3 regions of the Bacillus silvicola genome follow, and region 3 is predicted to be linked to each of the others. Evidence: a T-box and tRNA genes for the amino acid it is inferred to sense, from the RefSeq annotation. Region 3 holds a T-box; the other regions hold tRNA genes.

The links. The T-box of region 3 lies ahead of proS (proline--tRNA ligase). A T-box ahead of a tRNA ligase gene usually reads a tRNA of that ligase, here a tRNA-Pro.
Region 1: it encodes a tRNA-Pro, which carries the amino acid that the T-box ahead of proS (proline--tRNA ligase) is inferred to sense. The anticodon was not compared.
Region 2: it encodes a tRNA-Pro, which carries the amino acid that the T-box ahead of proS (proline--tRNA ligase) is inferred to sense. The anticodon was not compared.

Annotation. Positions count from the first base shown of each region.
Region 1 is NZ_JBNGVC010000012.1:1,786,844-1,791,665, reverse strand. It holds rRNA gene ACP6L7_RS21410 (23S ribosomal RNA) at 1-464, shown strand, start outside; rRNA gene rrf (5S ribosomal RNA) at 566-681, shown strand; tRNA gene ACP6L7_RS21400 (tRNA-Val) at 686-761, shown strand; tRNA gene ACP6L7_RS21395 (tRNA-Thr) at 767-842, shown strand; tRNA gene ACP6L7_RS21390 (tRNA-His) at 853-928, shown strand; tRNA gene ACP6L7_RS21385 (tRNA-Leu) at 953-1,033, shown strand; tRNA gene ACP6L7_RS21380 (tRNA-Gly) at 1,063-1,137, shown strand; tRNA gene ACP6L7_RS21375 (tRNA-Leu) at 1,154-1,242, shown strand; tRNA gene ACP6L7_RS21370 (tRNA-Arg) at 1,246-1,319, shown strand; tRNA gene ACP6L7_RS21365 (tRNA-Pro) at 1,330-1,403, shown strand; tRNA gene ACP6L7_RS21360 (tRNA-Ala) at 1,419-1,491, shown strand; tRNA gene ACP6L7_RS21355 (tRNA-Met) at 1,512-1,588, shown strand; tRNA gene ACP6L7_RS21350 (tRNA-Ile) at 1,593-1,669, shown strand; tRNA gene ACP6L7_RS21345 (tRNA-Ser) at 1,687-1,779, shown strand; tRNA gene ACP6L7_RS21340 (tRNA-Met) at 1,807-1,883, shown strand; tRNA gene ACP6L7_RS21335 (tRNA-Asp) at 1,887-1,962, shown strand; tRNA gene ACP6L7_RS21330 (tRNA-Phe) at 1,972-2,047, shown strand; tRNA gene ACP6L7_RS21325 (tRNA-Thr) at 2,062-2,137, shown strand; tRNA gene ACP6L7_RS21320 (tRNA-Lys) at 2,148-2,223, shown strand; tRNA gene ACP6L7_RS21315 (tRNA-Gly) at 2,237-2,307, shown strand; tRNA gene ACP6L7_RS21310 (tRNA-Ile) at 2,318-2,394, shown strand; tRNA gene ACP6L7_RS21305 (tRNA-Asn) at 2,402-2,476, shown strand; tRNA gene ACP6L7_RS21300 (tRNA-Ser) at 2,483-2,573, shown strand; tRNA gene ACP6L7_RS21295 (tRNA-Glu) at 2,579-2,650, shown strand; gene ACP6L7_RS21290 (RNA polymerase sigma factor) at 2,787-3,281, shown strand; gene ACP6L7_RS21285 (anti-sigma factor) at 3,268-4,248, shown strand; gene ACP6L7_RS21280 (L-lactate dehydrogenase) at 4,577-4,822, shown strand, end outside.
Region 2 is NZ_JBNGVC010000013.1:407,604-412,425, reverse strand. It holds rRNA gene ACP6L7_RS24380 (23S ribosomal RNA) at 1-745, shown strand, start outside; rRNA gene rrf (5S ribosomal RNA) at 847-962, shown strand; tRNA gene ACP6L7_RS24370 (tRNA-Val) at 968-1,043, shown strand; tRNA gene ACP6L7_RS24365 (tRNA-Tyr) at 1,052-1,135, shown strand; tRNA gene ACP6L7_RS24360 (tRNA-Gln) at 1,147-1,221, shown strand; tRNA gene ACP6L7_RS24355 (tRNA-Lys) at 1,226-1,301, shown strand; tRNA gene ACP6L7_RS24350 (tRNA-Leu) at 1,316-1,396, shown strand; tRNA gene ACP6L7_RS24345 (tRNA-Gly) at 1,426-1,500, shown strand; tRNA gene ACP6L7_RS24340 (tRNA-Leu) at 1,517-1,605, shown strand; tRNA gene ACP6L7_RS24335 (tRNA-Arg) at 1,609-1,682, shown strand; tRNA gene ACP6L7_RS24330 (tRNA-Pro) at 1,693-1,766, shown strand; tRNA gene ACP6L7_RS24325 (tRNA-Ala) at 1,782-1,854, shown strand; tRNA gene ACP6L7_RS24320 (tRNA-Ser) at 1,873-1,965, shown strand; tRNA gene ACP6L7_RS24315 (tRNA-Ser) at 2,021-2,113, shown strand; tRNA gene ACP6L7_RS24310 (tRNA-Met) at 2,138-2,214, shown strand; tRNA gene ACP6L7_RS24305 (tRNA-Asp) at 2,217-2,292, shown strand; tRNA gene ACP6L7_RS24300 (tRNA-Phe) at 2,301-2,376, shown strand; tRNA gene ACP6L7_RS24295 (tRNA-Thr) at 2,387-2,459, shown strand; tRNA gene ACP6L7_RS24290 (tRNA-Trp) at 2,466-2,536, shown strand; tRNA gene ACP6L7_RS24285 (tRNA-Ile) at 2,547-2,623, shown strand; tRNA gene ACP6L7_RS24280 (tRNA-Asn) at 2,631-2,705, shown strand; tRNA gene ACP6L7_RS24275 (tRNA-Glu) at 2,707-2,778, shown strand; gene ACP6L7_RS24270 (CBS domain-containing protein) at 2,910-3,329, shown strand; gene ACP6L7_RS24265 (DUF3965 domain-containing protein) at 3,601-4,752, shown strand.
Region 3 is NZ_JBNGVC010000013.1:725,933-730,754, forward strand. It holds gene proS (proline--tRNA ligase) at 1-1,341, opposite strand, end outside; T-box leader at 1,388-1,594, opposite strand; gene ACP6L7_RS25855 (YesK-like family protein) at 1,688-1,981, opposite strand; gene ACP6L7_RS25860 (alkaline phosphatase family protein) at 2,136-3,449, shown strand; gene ACP6L7_RS25865 (MFS transporter) at 3,558-4,822, shown strand, end outside.

The DNA.
Region 1 (4,822 bases), on a different contig from region 3:
GCTACCCCGGGGATAACAGGCTTATCTCCCCCAAGAGTCCACATCGACGGGGAGGTTTGGCACCTCGATGTCGGCTCATCGCATCCTGGGGCTGTAGTCGGTCCCAAGGGTTGGGCTGTTCGCCCATTAAAGCGGTACGCGAGCTGGGTTCAGAACGTCGTGAGACAGTTCGGTCCCTATCCGTCGTGGGCGTAGGAAATTTGAGAGGAGCTGTCCTTAGTACGAGAGGACCGGGATGGACGCACCGCTGGTGTACCAGTTGTTCTGCCAAGGGCATAGCTGGGTAGCTATGTGCGGAAGGGATAAGTGCTGAAAGCATCTAAGCATGAAGCCCCCCTCAAGATGAGATTTCCCATAGCGTAAGCTAGTAAGATCCCTGAAAGATGATCAGGTTGATAGGTTCGAGGTGGAAGCATGGTGACATGTGGAGCTGACGAATACTAATAGATCGAGGACTTAACCATATAATATGAAGCAATGTTATCTAGTTTTGAAAGAATATAAAAAACTTGTTGACTTTTAAAAGTGAATGAGTTACAATAATTCTTGTCTTAAATGAATACAGTCTGGTAATGATGGCAGAGAGGTCACACCCGTTCCCATACCGAACACGGAAGTTAAGCTCTCTAGCGCCGATGGTAGTTGGGACCTTGTCCCTGTGAGAGTAGGACATTGCCAGGCGAATGGAGGATTAGCTCAGCTGGGAGAGCACCTGCCTTACAAGCAGGGGGTCGGCGGTTCGATCCCGTCATCCTCCACCATTTTTGCCGACTTAGCTCAATTGGTAGAGCAACTGACTTGTAATCAGTAGGTTGGGGGTTCAAGTCCTCTAGTCGGCACCAGAAAATCATGGCGGTTGTGGCGAAGTGGTTAACGCACCGGATTGTGGCTCCGGCATTCGTGGGTTCGATTCCCATCAGTCGCCCCATTTTTTCTTAAAAAATTATAACATGCGGGTGTGGCGGAATTGGCAGACGCACTAGACTTAGGATCTAGCGCCTTTGGCGTGGGGGTTCGACTCCCTTCACCCGCACTTTTAATAAAATAACTCATACATGTCTTGCGGAAGTAGTTCAGTGGTAGAATACAACCTTGCCAAGGTTGGGGTCGCGGGTTCGAATCCCGTCTTCCGCTCCAATTTTCAATATGACATGCCGGGGTGGCGGAACAGGCAGACGCACAGGACTTAAAATCCTGCGGTGGGTGACCACCGTGCGGGTTCGACCCCCGCCCTCGGCACCATATGCGCCCGTAGCTCAATTGGATAGAGCGTTTGACTACGGATCAAGAGGTTAGGGGTTCGACTCCTCTCGGGCGCGCTTTTATTAACGGGAAGTGGCTCAGCTTGGTAGAGCACCTGGTTTGGGACCAGGGGGTCGCAGGTTCAAATCCTGTCTTCCCGATATTCCAAAAAACATGGGGCCTTAGCTCAGCTGGGAGAGCGCCTGCCTTGCACGCAGGAGGTCAGCGGTTCGATCCCGCTAGGCTCCACTTATTTGAATATTATTTATGGCGGTGTAGCTCAGCTGGCTAGAGCGTACGGTTCATACCCGTGAGGTCGGGGGTTCGATCCCCTCCGCCGCTACCATAAAGGACCTTTAGCTCAGCTGGTTAGAGCAGACGGCTCATAACCGTCCGGTCGTAGGTTCGAGTCCTACAAGGTCCACCATTAGAAGTTTATATCTCGGAGGTATACCCAAGTTCGGCTGAAGGGATCGGTCTTGAAAACCGACAGGCGGCGAGAGTCGCGCGGGGGTTCGAATCCCTCTACCTCCTCCATTTTTTCTAAATTAAATATTATATTATCGCGGGGTGGAGCAGCACGGTAGCTCGTCGGGCTCATAACCCGAAGGTCGCAGGTTCAAATCCTGTCCCCGCAACCAAATGGTCCCGTGGTGTAGTGGTTAACATGCCTGCCTGTCACGCAGGAGATCGCCGGTTCGACCCCGGTCGGGACCGCCATTTTATTAAGGCTCGGTAGCTCAGTCGGTAGAGCAGAGGACTGAAAATCCTCGTGTCGGCGGTTCGATTCCGTCCCGAGCCACCATTTTGAAGTCGCAAGCCGGCTTAGCTCAATTGGTAGAGCAACTGACTTGTAATCAGTAGGTTGGGGGTTCAAGTCCTCTAGCCGGCACCACTTTCAAAATGAGCCATTAGCTCAGTTGGTAGAGCATCTGACTTTTAATCAGAGGGTCGAAGGTTCGAATCCTTCATGGCTCACCATTTTCAATTTAATGCGGGTGTAGTTTAGTGGTAAAACAAGAGCCTTCCAAGCTCTGGTCGAGAGTTCGATTCTCTTCACCCGCTTTTCAATTATGGGCCTATAGCTCAGCTGGTTAGAGCGCACGCCTGATAAGCGTGAGGTCGATGGTTCGAGTCCATTTAGGCCCACCATAATTATTCCGCAGTAGCTCAGTGGTAGAGCTATCGGCTGTTAACCGATCGGTCGTAGGTTCGAGTCCTACCTGCGGAGCCATATTATAGAGAAGTACCCAAGTGGCTCAAGGGGCTCCCCTGCTAAGGGAGTAGATCGCGAACGCGGTGCGAGGGTTCGAATCCCTTCTTCTCTGCCAGAACTGGCCCGTTGGTCAAGTGGTTAAGACACCGCCCTTTCACGGCGGTAACACGGGTTCGAATCCCGTACGGGTCATACTAAAAGAGATAGCATAATCTGCTATCTCTTTTTTGTTGTGTAAAAGTGGACTTTGGATAGTCCGCTTTTTTTTATAGATTTTTTGTATACTTTTTTCTATTTGAATCGTCTAACTAATAGAAAGGAGAGAGCGATGGAGTATGAAAAGGTCATTATAGAAACATCAAAAAGTATTTATAGGTATTTGCTTAAAATTGGAGTAACACCAGCAGAAGCAGAGGATATCGTTCAAGATACGATACATAAAGCATTATTATCTATACCGAACATAAAAATTACTTATATAAAAACATGGTTATTTCAAGTTGCGATTAATAGGCACCGTGATTTAGCAAGAAGGCAAAAGCGTATTGAAGAGATCCCGATTGAATCTGTTCAATTAATTGGATCAAAAGGATTAGATGAACCGATTTTAAGAAAAGAGCTTCAAGTAGAAATACAAAGCATACTTGGAAAGATGAATCCAGCATATAAACATATTCTTTTATTAAAGTATGACTATGAACTCTCATATAAGGAAATAGCAACCGTATTAGAGATGAAAGAAGAGACAGTGCGTGTTTCATTGTATAGGGCTCGCAATGAGTTTAAAAAGCTTTATAGGAGGTTTGAAGATGGGCAGAGATGAATTTGATTTTGATATAGAATCGAGTAAAGTCTCAATGATGTTGAAAAAGGCGAAGAGAAGACAATTATTTAAAATAATATTAATTTCTACTTTACTTTTTATTGTTTTATTCATTGGTTGTATAATAGGAATTTCACAATTGAACAATAGAGCTTACTTAGCGATGGATCGTGATTTAAATATGATTAGACAAATTACAAGGCCTAATACGGAAAGAGGTGTAGCAATTACTTCTAACGGTTTATTTAAAAGTACAGTAGAGTATAAAACGTATAAAGTTATTGAAGGGAAACCTGTTAAGTGGGAGGATGAAGTGTATGAGTATAAAGTTTGGAGTACATTTCGTCGATTATCGAATGTAAACCCGTTAACAATATCAGATAATGTTGTAATGGGTAATGAGCGTATTAATAGGGCAAGTGAATTGTATAACAATCAAACGATGGAAAGAGAAATGCAGTTTTATCTACCATTTGCTTCATATAATAGTTATATAAATGATATAGAGAAAGTTAATGGTGAAAATAAGGTAGCTGAATTGGCTATATCTTTTGATAAACCATATAAAGTGTCTGAAATAAAAAAGATGTTGCCAGAAGGAGTGCATCCTGTTTGGTATTGGGTGGACACATATTATGATAAAAAATCATATCATTTAGATGACGTCACTGAAAGTGCTTATGAGGTGTACGGTTTTAAAGCAAAGTCAGGTGATATTGAATTTGGTAATGGAAAGGAAAAAGATTTTCTTTTAGCAATTCAAAACGGTTTAGATCAAAAGGGAAAGTATTATGAGGAATATAAACGTATATATGACTACCTGAAAGGGAAGAAAACAAAACCAAGTGAGGAAGATGTAAAAGTTATTGGTGTTGTTGTGACAGGAATGGCTGCGGATTTACAAAAATTAAAAAATCAAAATTACGTAAAAGCTGCTGTATTAGGGGCTACTGCGGAAAATAGATAATATAGAAGAAGCTGTCTTTCAATAGGGGATCTATTGGAGGCAGCTTTTTTATGGTGTTATCATTGTCGAGTTTTGTCGGTAAGTCGATATATTCAGAAAATCGCCGATATAATTTCACTTGCCGATAAAAAAATAAGAAAAACCCGTTCACAATCTAAGCGAAACACCTAAATTGGTATTGATTCCACACCTGCCACGATAACTTTTTCACAATAATCCATGCTACAATATGAATGTAAAGAAGTTAAACAACATTAAATTAGTATTTTAATTAATTACTTAAACAATAATAAAAAATAGATGTAAACAATTGAAAGGGGAAATTAACATGAAAAAAGGTATCAATCGCGTAGTATTAGTAGGAACAGGAGCTGTAGGTTGTAGTTATGCCTACTCAATGATCAACCAAGGTGTAGCTGAAGAATTCGTATTAGTAGATGTTAATGAAGCAAAAGCAGAAGGAGAAGCAATGGACTTAAGTCATGCGGTACCATTCTCTCCAGCAGCAACAAAAGTTTGGAGCGGTAGCTATGCAGATTGTAAAGATGCAGATCTAGTTGTTATCACTGCTGGA
Region 2 (4,822 bases), 320 kb from region 3:
TGGAGGCGCTGGTGGGATACCGCCCTGACTGTATTGAAATTCTAACCTACGGGTCTTATCGACCCGGGAGACAGTGTCAGGTGGGCAGTTTGACTGGGGCGGTCGCCTCCTAAAGTGTAACGGAGGCGCCCAAAGGTTCCCTCAGAATGGTTGGAAATCATTCGTAGAGTGCAAAGGCATAAGGGAGCTTGACTGCGAGACCTACAAGTCGAGCAGGGACGAAAGTCGGGCTTAGTGATCCGGTGGTTCCGCATGGAAGGGCCATCGCTCAACGGATAAAAGCTACCCCGGGGATAACAGGCTTATCTCCCCCAAGAGTCCACATCGACGGGGAGGTTTGGCACCTCGATGTCGGCTCATCGCATCCTGGGGCTGTAGTCGGTCCCAAGGGTTGGGCTGTTCGCCCATTAAAGCGGTACGCGAGCTGGGTTCAGAACGTCGTGAGACAGTTCGGTCCCTATCCGTCGTGGGCGTAGGAAATTTGAGAGGAGCTGTCCTTAGTACGAGAGGACCGGGATGGACGCACCGCTGGTGTACCAGTTGTTCTGCCAAGGGCATAGCTGGGTAGCTATGTGCGGAAGGGATAAGTGCTGAAAGCATCTAAGCATGAAGCCCCCCTCAAGATGAGATTTCCCATAGCGTAAGCTAGTAAGATCCCTGAAAGATGATCAGGTTGATAGGTTCGAGGTGGAAGCATGGTGACATGTGGAGCTGACGAATACTAATAGATCGAGGACTTAACCATATAATATGAAGCGATGTTATCTAGTTTTGAAAGAATATAAAAAACTTGTTGACTTTCAAAGGTGAATGAGTTATAATGATTCTTGTCTTAAATGAATACAGTCTGGTAATGATGGCAGAGAGGCCACACCCGTTCCCATACCGAACACGGAAGTTAAGCTCTCTAGCGCCGATGGTAGTTGGGACCTTGTCCCTGTGAGAGTAGGACGTTGCCAGGCAAAATGGAGGATTAGCTCAGCTGGGAGAGCACCTGCCTTACAAGCAGGGGGTCGGCGGTTCGATCCCGTCATCCTCCACCATATATGTCGGAGGGGTAGCGAAGTGGCTAAACGCGGCGGACTGTAAATCCGCTCCTTCGGGTTCGGCAGTTCGAATCTGCCCCCCTCCACCATTCTTAATTAATGGGCTATAGCCAAGCGGTAAGGCAACGGACTTTGACTCCGTCATGCGCTGGTTCGAATCCAGCTAGCCCAGCCATTAAGAGCCATTAGCTCAGTTGGTAGAGCATCTGACTTTTAATCAGAGGGTCGAAGGTTCGAATCCTTCATGGCTCACCATTTTAATCAAATATGCGGGTGTGGCGGAATTGGCAGACGCACCAGACTTAGGATCTGGCGCCTTTGGCGTGGGGGTTCGACTCCCTTCACCCGCACTTTTAATAAAATAACTCATACATGTCTTGCGGAAGTAGTTCAGTGGTAGAATACAACCTTGCCAAGGTTGGGGTCGCGGGTTCGAATCCCGTCTTCCGCTCCAATTTTCAATATGACATGCCGGGGTGGCGGAACAGGCAGACGCACAGGACTTAAAATCCTGCGGTGGGTGACCACCGTGCGGGTTCGACCCCCGCCCTCGGCACCATATGCGCCCGTAGCTCAATTGGATAGAGCGTTTGACTACGGATCAAGAGGTTAGGGGTTCGACTCCTCTCGGGCGCGCTTTTATTAACGGGAAGTGGCTCAGCTTGGTAGAGCACCTGGTTTGGGACCAGGGGGTCGCAGGTTCAAATCCTGTCTTCCCGATTTTCCCAAAAACATGGGGCCTTAGCTCAGCTGGGAGAGCGCCTGCCTTGCACGCAGGAGGTCAGCGGTTCGATCCCGCTAGGCTCCACTTTATTTTTTATATGTCGGAGGTATACCCAAGTTCGGCTGAAGGGATCGGTCTTGAAAACCGACAGGCGGTGAGAATCGCGCGGGGGTTCGAATCCCTCTACCTCCTCCATTTTTTCAAAAAAAGTGGTTTAGTTACATATAAAAAAATATTGATTTTCCTTCATGGAGGTATACCCAAGTTCGGCTGAAGGGATCGGTCTTGAAAACCGACAGGCGGCGAGAGTCGCGCGGGGGTTCGAATCCCTCTACCTCCTCCATTTTTTCAAACAATATAATATCGTCGCGGGGTGGAGCAGTACGGTAGCTCGTCGGGCTCATAACCCGAAGGTCGCAGGTTCAAATCCTGTCCCCGCAACCAATGGTCCCGTGGTGTAGTGGTTAACATGCCTGCCTGTCACGCAGGAGATCGCCGGTTCGACCCCGGTCGGGACCGCCATTTATGTTGGCTCGGTAGCTCAGTCGGTAGAGCAGAGGACTGAAAATCCTCGTGTCGGCGGTTCGATTCCGTCCCGAGCCACCATTTTTTTTATGCCGGCTTAGCTCAATTGGTAGAGCAACTGACTTGTAATCAGTAGGTTGGGGGTTCAAGTCCTCTAGCCGGCATCATTTAGGGGCATAGTTTAAAGGTAGAACTGAGGTCTCCAAAACCTCCAGTGTGGGTTCGATTCCTACTGCCCCTGTAAAGTATATGGGCCTATAGCTCAGCTGGTTAGAGCGCACGCCTGATAAGCGTGAGGTCGATGGTTCGAGTCCATTTAGGCCCACCATATATATTCCGCAGTAGCTCAGTGGTAGAGCTATCGGCTGTTAACCGATCGGTCGTAGGTTCGAGTCCTACCTGCGGAGCCATGGCCCGTTGGTCAAGTGGTTAAGACACCGCCCTTTCACGGCGGTAACACGGGTTCGAATCCCGTACGGGTCATAAAAAAAGAGTCAGCAATGTGCTGACTCTTTTTTATTATGTGTATGCCTCTTTTTTATCATCTTATTTTTCTCAAATAAATAAAGGGATTTAGGAAAAGCTATGGTATGTATTAAAAGGAGGAGATAAAAATGACGCGAGTTAGAGACTTTATGAGTACTCATATTGTACATTGTACCCCGTTAGATAATGTATATGAGGCTGCTGTAAAAATGAAGGAAGAATCGGTTGGATTGATTCCTGTTGTTGAAAATGAACAAGTTGTTGGGCTTGTTACTGATCGAGACTTAGTTGTTCGTGGGATTGCTGAAAAACATCCTGGATCTAATAAAATTACAAATATAATGACAACAAACATTGTTTCAGTTTCTCCAGATGATTCGATTGAAAAAGCTACAGAATTAATGGCACATTATCAAATTAGACGCTTACCAGTAGTTGAGAGTGGGCAACTTGTGGGTATGCTAGCACTAGGTGATTTAGCTATAAGAGAATCGGCTGATGATCAAGCTGGCTTTGCTTTAAGTGAAATCTCGGAGCACATGGAATAAATTATGTATAAAGATCAGATACATTATTCTAGTATATATGGATTAAACTAATATGTTAGCGTGATGTATCTGAGACATTATATAATAAGTATAGCGTTAATATTTTCGACAGTTTTTTTAAATTTGTTATTCCTAATTTTTAATGAGAGAAAAAATGATATACTAATAGATATAAGTATTATGATAGATTTTGAATATAACGATATTTATTGTTAATGATGTAATAATGAATTAATATTTCCTACATAGATAAAAAGGAAAGGGGAATTATATGAGGGCTGCACAGGGCGATCCAAATTGGAATTTGGTTACAGATACATATATAGAACCAAACAATTTCGCTAAGTTATTTTCTTTGCTTGTACCTTGTCATCCAAAAGGTGAAGGGAAAGAGCGAACTATATTAGTATGGAAAGAAAAAGAGTTTTATAAAGAAGAAAATTTAGCGGCATTTATCGTATATGGAATGAATAAAGTAAAGGGTTTACCGCAGTTTCATAAAGATGAAATTCCAACTCTAGTACGTATTCTGCGTTTATGTCAAGAGATTGGTTGGTATGAAGAGGCAAATGATTTTATGATAAGCCAGGGACTAGATGAATTTGTCCAAACTTCATTGGAATATGAAACATGGGATCTTTTGACGCAAGCGGTTGCTTTAAACTATTTAATTATTAAATATCGTATTGGTGAATTAACAGATGGCGATGTAGAAATTTGGAATCGAGTTAAATTTAGTGAGAAATGTATAACAGATTGTAAACATCTATTATCTCATAAAGAAGTATTGGAATTTACATTTTTTTATATGTGTAAGCGAGCTAAAACACTATCAAAAGAACAATTAAATAGTGATATGATGAATCTAGCGATGTATTGTAATACTTTTGTGTATGATTTGTATACACATGACTTATTACGAAAGTATCGTAAGTGTACAGATTTTCTATCATATTATGGACCGAGTCAAGTAGTTTTAGCTTGTCAAAGAGCTGTGCTTTCTCAAATTTCAGATCGATTAGATCCATTAAAGACAACACATGTAGATGATTATTTATATGTGATGAAAGAAATGATGGAGCATATGACGATAGGGGTAATGGATCGATATGGTCATTTTATTGGAAAGTTGCTATCATATGTACCATTTTTTGAAATGATTCAAGTTCCACAGCATGCATATTATTGTGAAGAATTACTGTATATTTGTAAGGGTATTGAATACAAAGAAGAAACACTACGCAATTATATATTTATACAATTACATGATTGTTTACCATCATTCTTTAAACAATTTCTTAAAAATAAGCGTTATGCAACGATTCATGATATTCTTTTCTATTGGTGCGACGATGAACAAAGAATGAGCTTAGAGAAAAAATATAATCTTAGTTTTATTTATGAAAAATATGCTTGTGGATAAACCGTATTTTACATATTAAAAATTAATATAAATTAAAAAAGGATCTCAAGTTTATGTGAGATCCTTTTTT
Region 3 (4,822 bases):
ACAGCGTGAAGATACTCCAACTTCTTCTTTTAATTTTTCTTCACAAGCTAGTTCTCCGCACCACATTGCTTTAATAAAACCTTGTTTTTCATCAGCTATTTTTTTCATCTCTTCGAAATTCGTCACACTATAAGTACTCTCATCTCTAAATACTTTTGCTTTATTAAATAAAGAATGATGAATCTCCTCAAGTAATGATGGAATGCGTTCTTCTAATTGATCCATTGATATAAACTCTTTTTCCTTCGTATCTCTTCTTACAAGTACGACTTGATTCTTTTCAATATCCTTTGGACCAACTTCTAATCGGATTGGAATTCCCTTCATTTCATACTCATTAAATTTCCAACCAGGTGTTTTATTGCTAGCATCTACTTTTACACGTGCAACGTTTTGAATACGCCCTTGTAACTCTGTTGCCTTTTCTAACACACCTTCTTTATGCTGCGCAATCGGTACGATAACAACTTGCACTGGAGCAACTTTTGGTGGCATTACAAGCCCATTGTTATCACTATGAACCATAATCAGTCCACCTATCATCCTTGTTGATACACCCCAAGATGTTTGGTGTACATATTGCCATTTACCGTTACGATCTAAAAACTTAATATCAAATGCTTCTGAGAAGTTCGTCCCAAAGTTATGAGATGTTCCTGTTTGAAGTGCTTTTCCATCATGCATTAAGCTTTCAATCGTATAAGTTGCCTTCGCTCCGGCAAACTTTTCTTTTTCTGTTTTTTGCCCCTTAATAACTGGAATGGCTAGGTAATCTTCACAAAAAGCAGCATACAAATTTAAAATATTTAATGTTTCATTTTGAGATTCCTCTGCTGTTTCATGAATTGTATGACCCTCTTGCCATAAAAATTCAGTCGTACGAAGGAATGGTCGCGTTGTTTTCTCCCAACGAACTACTGAACACCACTGATTATATAGCTTCGGCAAATCATTATAGGATTGTACAATTTTTGAAAAATGCTCACAAAATAACGTTTCAGATGTAGGGCGTACACAAAGTCTTTCCGCTAACCTTTCATCCCCACCATGTGTCACCCATGCTACTTCAGGAGCAAATCCTTCTACATGATCCTTCTCTTTTTGCAATAAACTCTCTGGGATAAACATTGGCATATACACATTTTCATGACCAGTTGCTTTCAACTTCTCATCCATCACTTTTTGCATATTTTCCCATAAGGCATAGCCGTACGGGCGTAAAATCATACATCCTTTTACACTTGAATAATCAACAAGTTCTGCTTTTTTTACAATATCTGTGTACCACTGTGCAAAGTCCTCTTCCATCTTCGTAATCGCTTGTACTTGTTCTTTTGCCATAGTCCGTCTTCCTCCTTTTGAAAATACAAAAAAGCCCGTGCCCCTAAATAGGGACCGAGCTTTGCCGGCGTTACCACCCTGATTCATGCACAAAAATTGCGCATGCTCTCTTTTTGATAACGGGGAATTCCCGCTGCATATACAGAACGCAAAGGTAGGTTCCATATCGCCTTTTTAAGAATCTTTCAGCCGGGCGGATTCTCTCTCTGATAAAAAGGTTGAACATGTACTAGTCCTTTTTCATCGTTATAACGAAATAAATTTGTTGATTATCATAATACAAATTCTTTTTTTAAACAATAGCTAATTTTCTCATTTTTATATATTCTTTTCATTTTTTGCAGTTTTATACGTAGCTTTTTCTCGTGATTTTTACAAGTTGATGTGCAATCATACCGATAAGTGTACCAAGTAGAACGAAGAAACCAATAAATCCATATCCCATTCCTTCCCATCCACCAATTACCATCATTGTAACCGGAAAGGATGCTAAGCAAAGAAGTATTAAACTAAGTGCAAATATAATATCGAACTGTTTGTTTGGAAACCGTTTCTTTAGTAAATACGAAATAGCAAATACAAGGATAATCGTAATTCCGCCAATGATATAAAAGATACCAAATCCATCTAGCCAATCCATATTGTTTCCTCCTTCCATGGATTCTCTTATACTTAATTATATGTTTAATTTTTCTGAAAATAAATAATAAATTTTCACCTAGAAATATATTTTTATTACTAGGTATTAATAGTAATATATAAGAATAGGTTTTATATAATCAGGAGGGAACTTTATGGATAAAGCATTAACAAACCACGTCATTATTTTATCTTTCGATTGCTTATCAGCTTTAGATTTTCCTATATTACAAAAACTCCCTAATTTCCAAACATTAATAAACAGGGGTGCGATTGCAAAAAAAGTGGAACCTATTTATCCTTCTGTAACATATCCAAGTCACTCAACAATCGTTACTGGAAACTATCCTAATAAACATGGCGTTGTCAGCAATACATTACTTCAACCAGGACGTGAGTCACCAGATTGGCATTGGTATCGAAAGTCCATTAAAGGAACAACTTTATACGATGAAGCACGCAAAGCAAATTTAACGACAGCTGCCCTTCTATGGCCTGTTACTGGAAGAGCAAATATTGATTACAATTTACCAGAAATCTTTCCAAATAGACCGTGGCAAAATCAAATTTTAGTTTCATTATTTAGCGGTAGTCCGCTATATCAACTAGATTTAAATCGTCGTTTCGGTCATATACGAAATGGACTGTCACAGCCTGAACTTGATGATTTCGTCCTCGCTTCTACTGTACATACAATCCATACGAAAAAGCCTAATGTTATGTTCGTACATTTCACCGATTTAGACACTCAAAGACACTATCACGGCTTTGAATCAAAAGAAACAATAGCCGCAATTCATAGACATGATGAGCGACTAGGGAAAATTATTCAAGCTTTAAAAGACAGTGACCTATACGAAGAAAGTACAATTATCGCTCTTGGTGATCATAGCGCTTTAAGTGAAAACAAAGCCATTCAATTAAATGTACTATTTCATCAAAAAGGGCTTATATCTATAAATTCCAAAGGAAAATTAGTAGACTGGAAGGCCTATTGCCAAAGTTGTGACGGATCTGCCTATGTATATGTGAAAGATAAGAACGATACCGATACAATTCGAGACGTACAGCTACTACTTGATGAACTGCTTCAAAATAAACAAAACGGTATTGAATTTATGCTTCATGATGAAGCTGCAAAAGACTGCGGTGCAGATGGTAATTGTTTATTTATGTTAGAAGCGCGTGAAGGATATTATTTCACTGAAAACTATACAGGAGATTTTATAAAAGAAATTACTGAAAAAGATGTTACGCCTAGTAAAAAATATACATTTGGTACACATGGATACTCTCCAACAAAACCTAACTATGAAACAATTTTTATCGCTGCTGGGAAAGGGATAAAAAGCGGTGTTACTATCCCGTATATGAGACTTATTGATGAAGGTCCAACTATCGCTAGACTACTCGGTTTACACTTAGGTGAAACAGACGGATCAATTGTAGAGGATTTACTTCAATTGTAAAGAACTGTGTATATATGTAAAAGTTATGTAAAAATCATCACTGTTTCTCTTTTTATAATTTTTATTTTTGTACACTGTTAGTAGAACAAATTTAAGGGGGAACACTATATGAAAAAAATGTCCAGACAAGAAAAAAGCTGGATATTATACGATTGGGCGAACTCCGTATATTCGCTCGTCATTACAACTGCATTATTCCCAATTTACTTTAAGGCAGCTGCAAAAGAAGCTGGACTATCTGGTGCAACTTCAACAGCCTATTGGGGATATGCAAACTCGTTCGCTACACTTTTAATTTCTATACTTGCTCCTATTCTCGGCACAGTTGCTGATTATAAAGGGTTTAAAAAAAGATTTTTCACATTCTTTTTTGGACTTGGCATCGTATTTACAAGTATGCTAGCAGTTGTGCCAACATCTCAGTGGTACTTATTACTAGGATGCTATATGCTTGCATTAGTTGGCTTTGCTGGAGCAAATATTTTTTATGATGCATTTTTAGTAGATGTTACCTCTAAAGATAGAATGGACCGAATTTCTACGAGAGGTTTCGCTTTAGGCTATATTGGGAGTACTATCCCTTTTATCGGTTGTATCGCTCTTATTATTCTTGCTCAAAAAGGAACTATTCCTTTATCTGTTGGCATCGCTAGTCAAATTTCATTCGCGATAACAGCACTTTGGTGGGGGTTATTTACAATTCCAATGCTAAAAAATGTAGAGCAAACACACTATATTGAACGCCACCCAAGACCAATTGCAATGAGCTTCAAGCGCCTTGCTGATACTTTTAAAAATATTAAAGAATATAAAACTGTATTTATGTTCCTAATAGCTTACTTTTTCTATATTGACGGGGTCGATACAATTATTACTATGTCTACCGCCTACGGAACAGATCTCGGTATTAGTGCAACTAATCTATTAATCATCTTATTTGTAACACAAATTGTCGCTTGTCCATTCGCTTTATTATACGGAAAACTATCAGAAACATTTACCGGTAAAAAAATGCTATATGTCGGTATTATTATTTATATCATTATCTGCACATATGCTTATTTCTTAAAAACGACACTTGATTTTTGGATTTTAGCAATGTTAGTTGCTACTTCTCAGGGCGGGATTCAAGCACTTAGCCGTTCATATTTCGCAAAACTAGTACCGAAAGAATCTGCAAATGAATTCTTCGGATTTTATAATATCTTTGGTAAATTCGCGGCAATTATGGGTCCAGTATTAGTAGGTGTCACAACACAATTAACAGGAAAAACAAACGCTGGTGTACTTAGTATTATTGTTCTGTTTATTATCGGTGGATTCCTATTAACTAGAGTTCCTGAAAATGACACATCTGTTACACCACCTAGTCC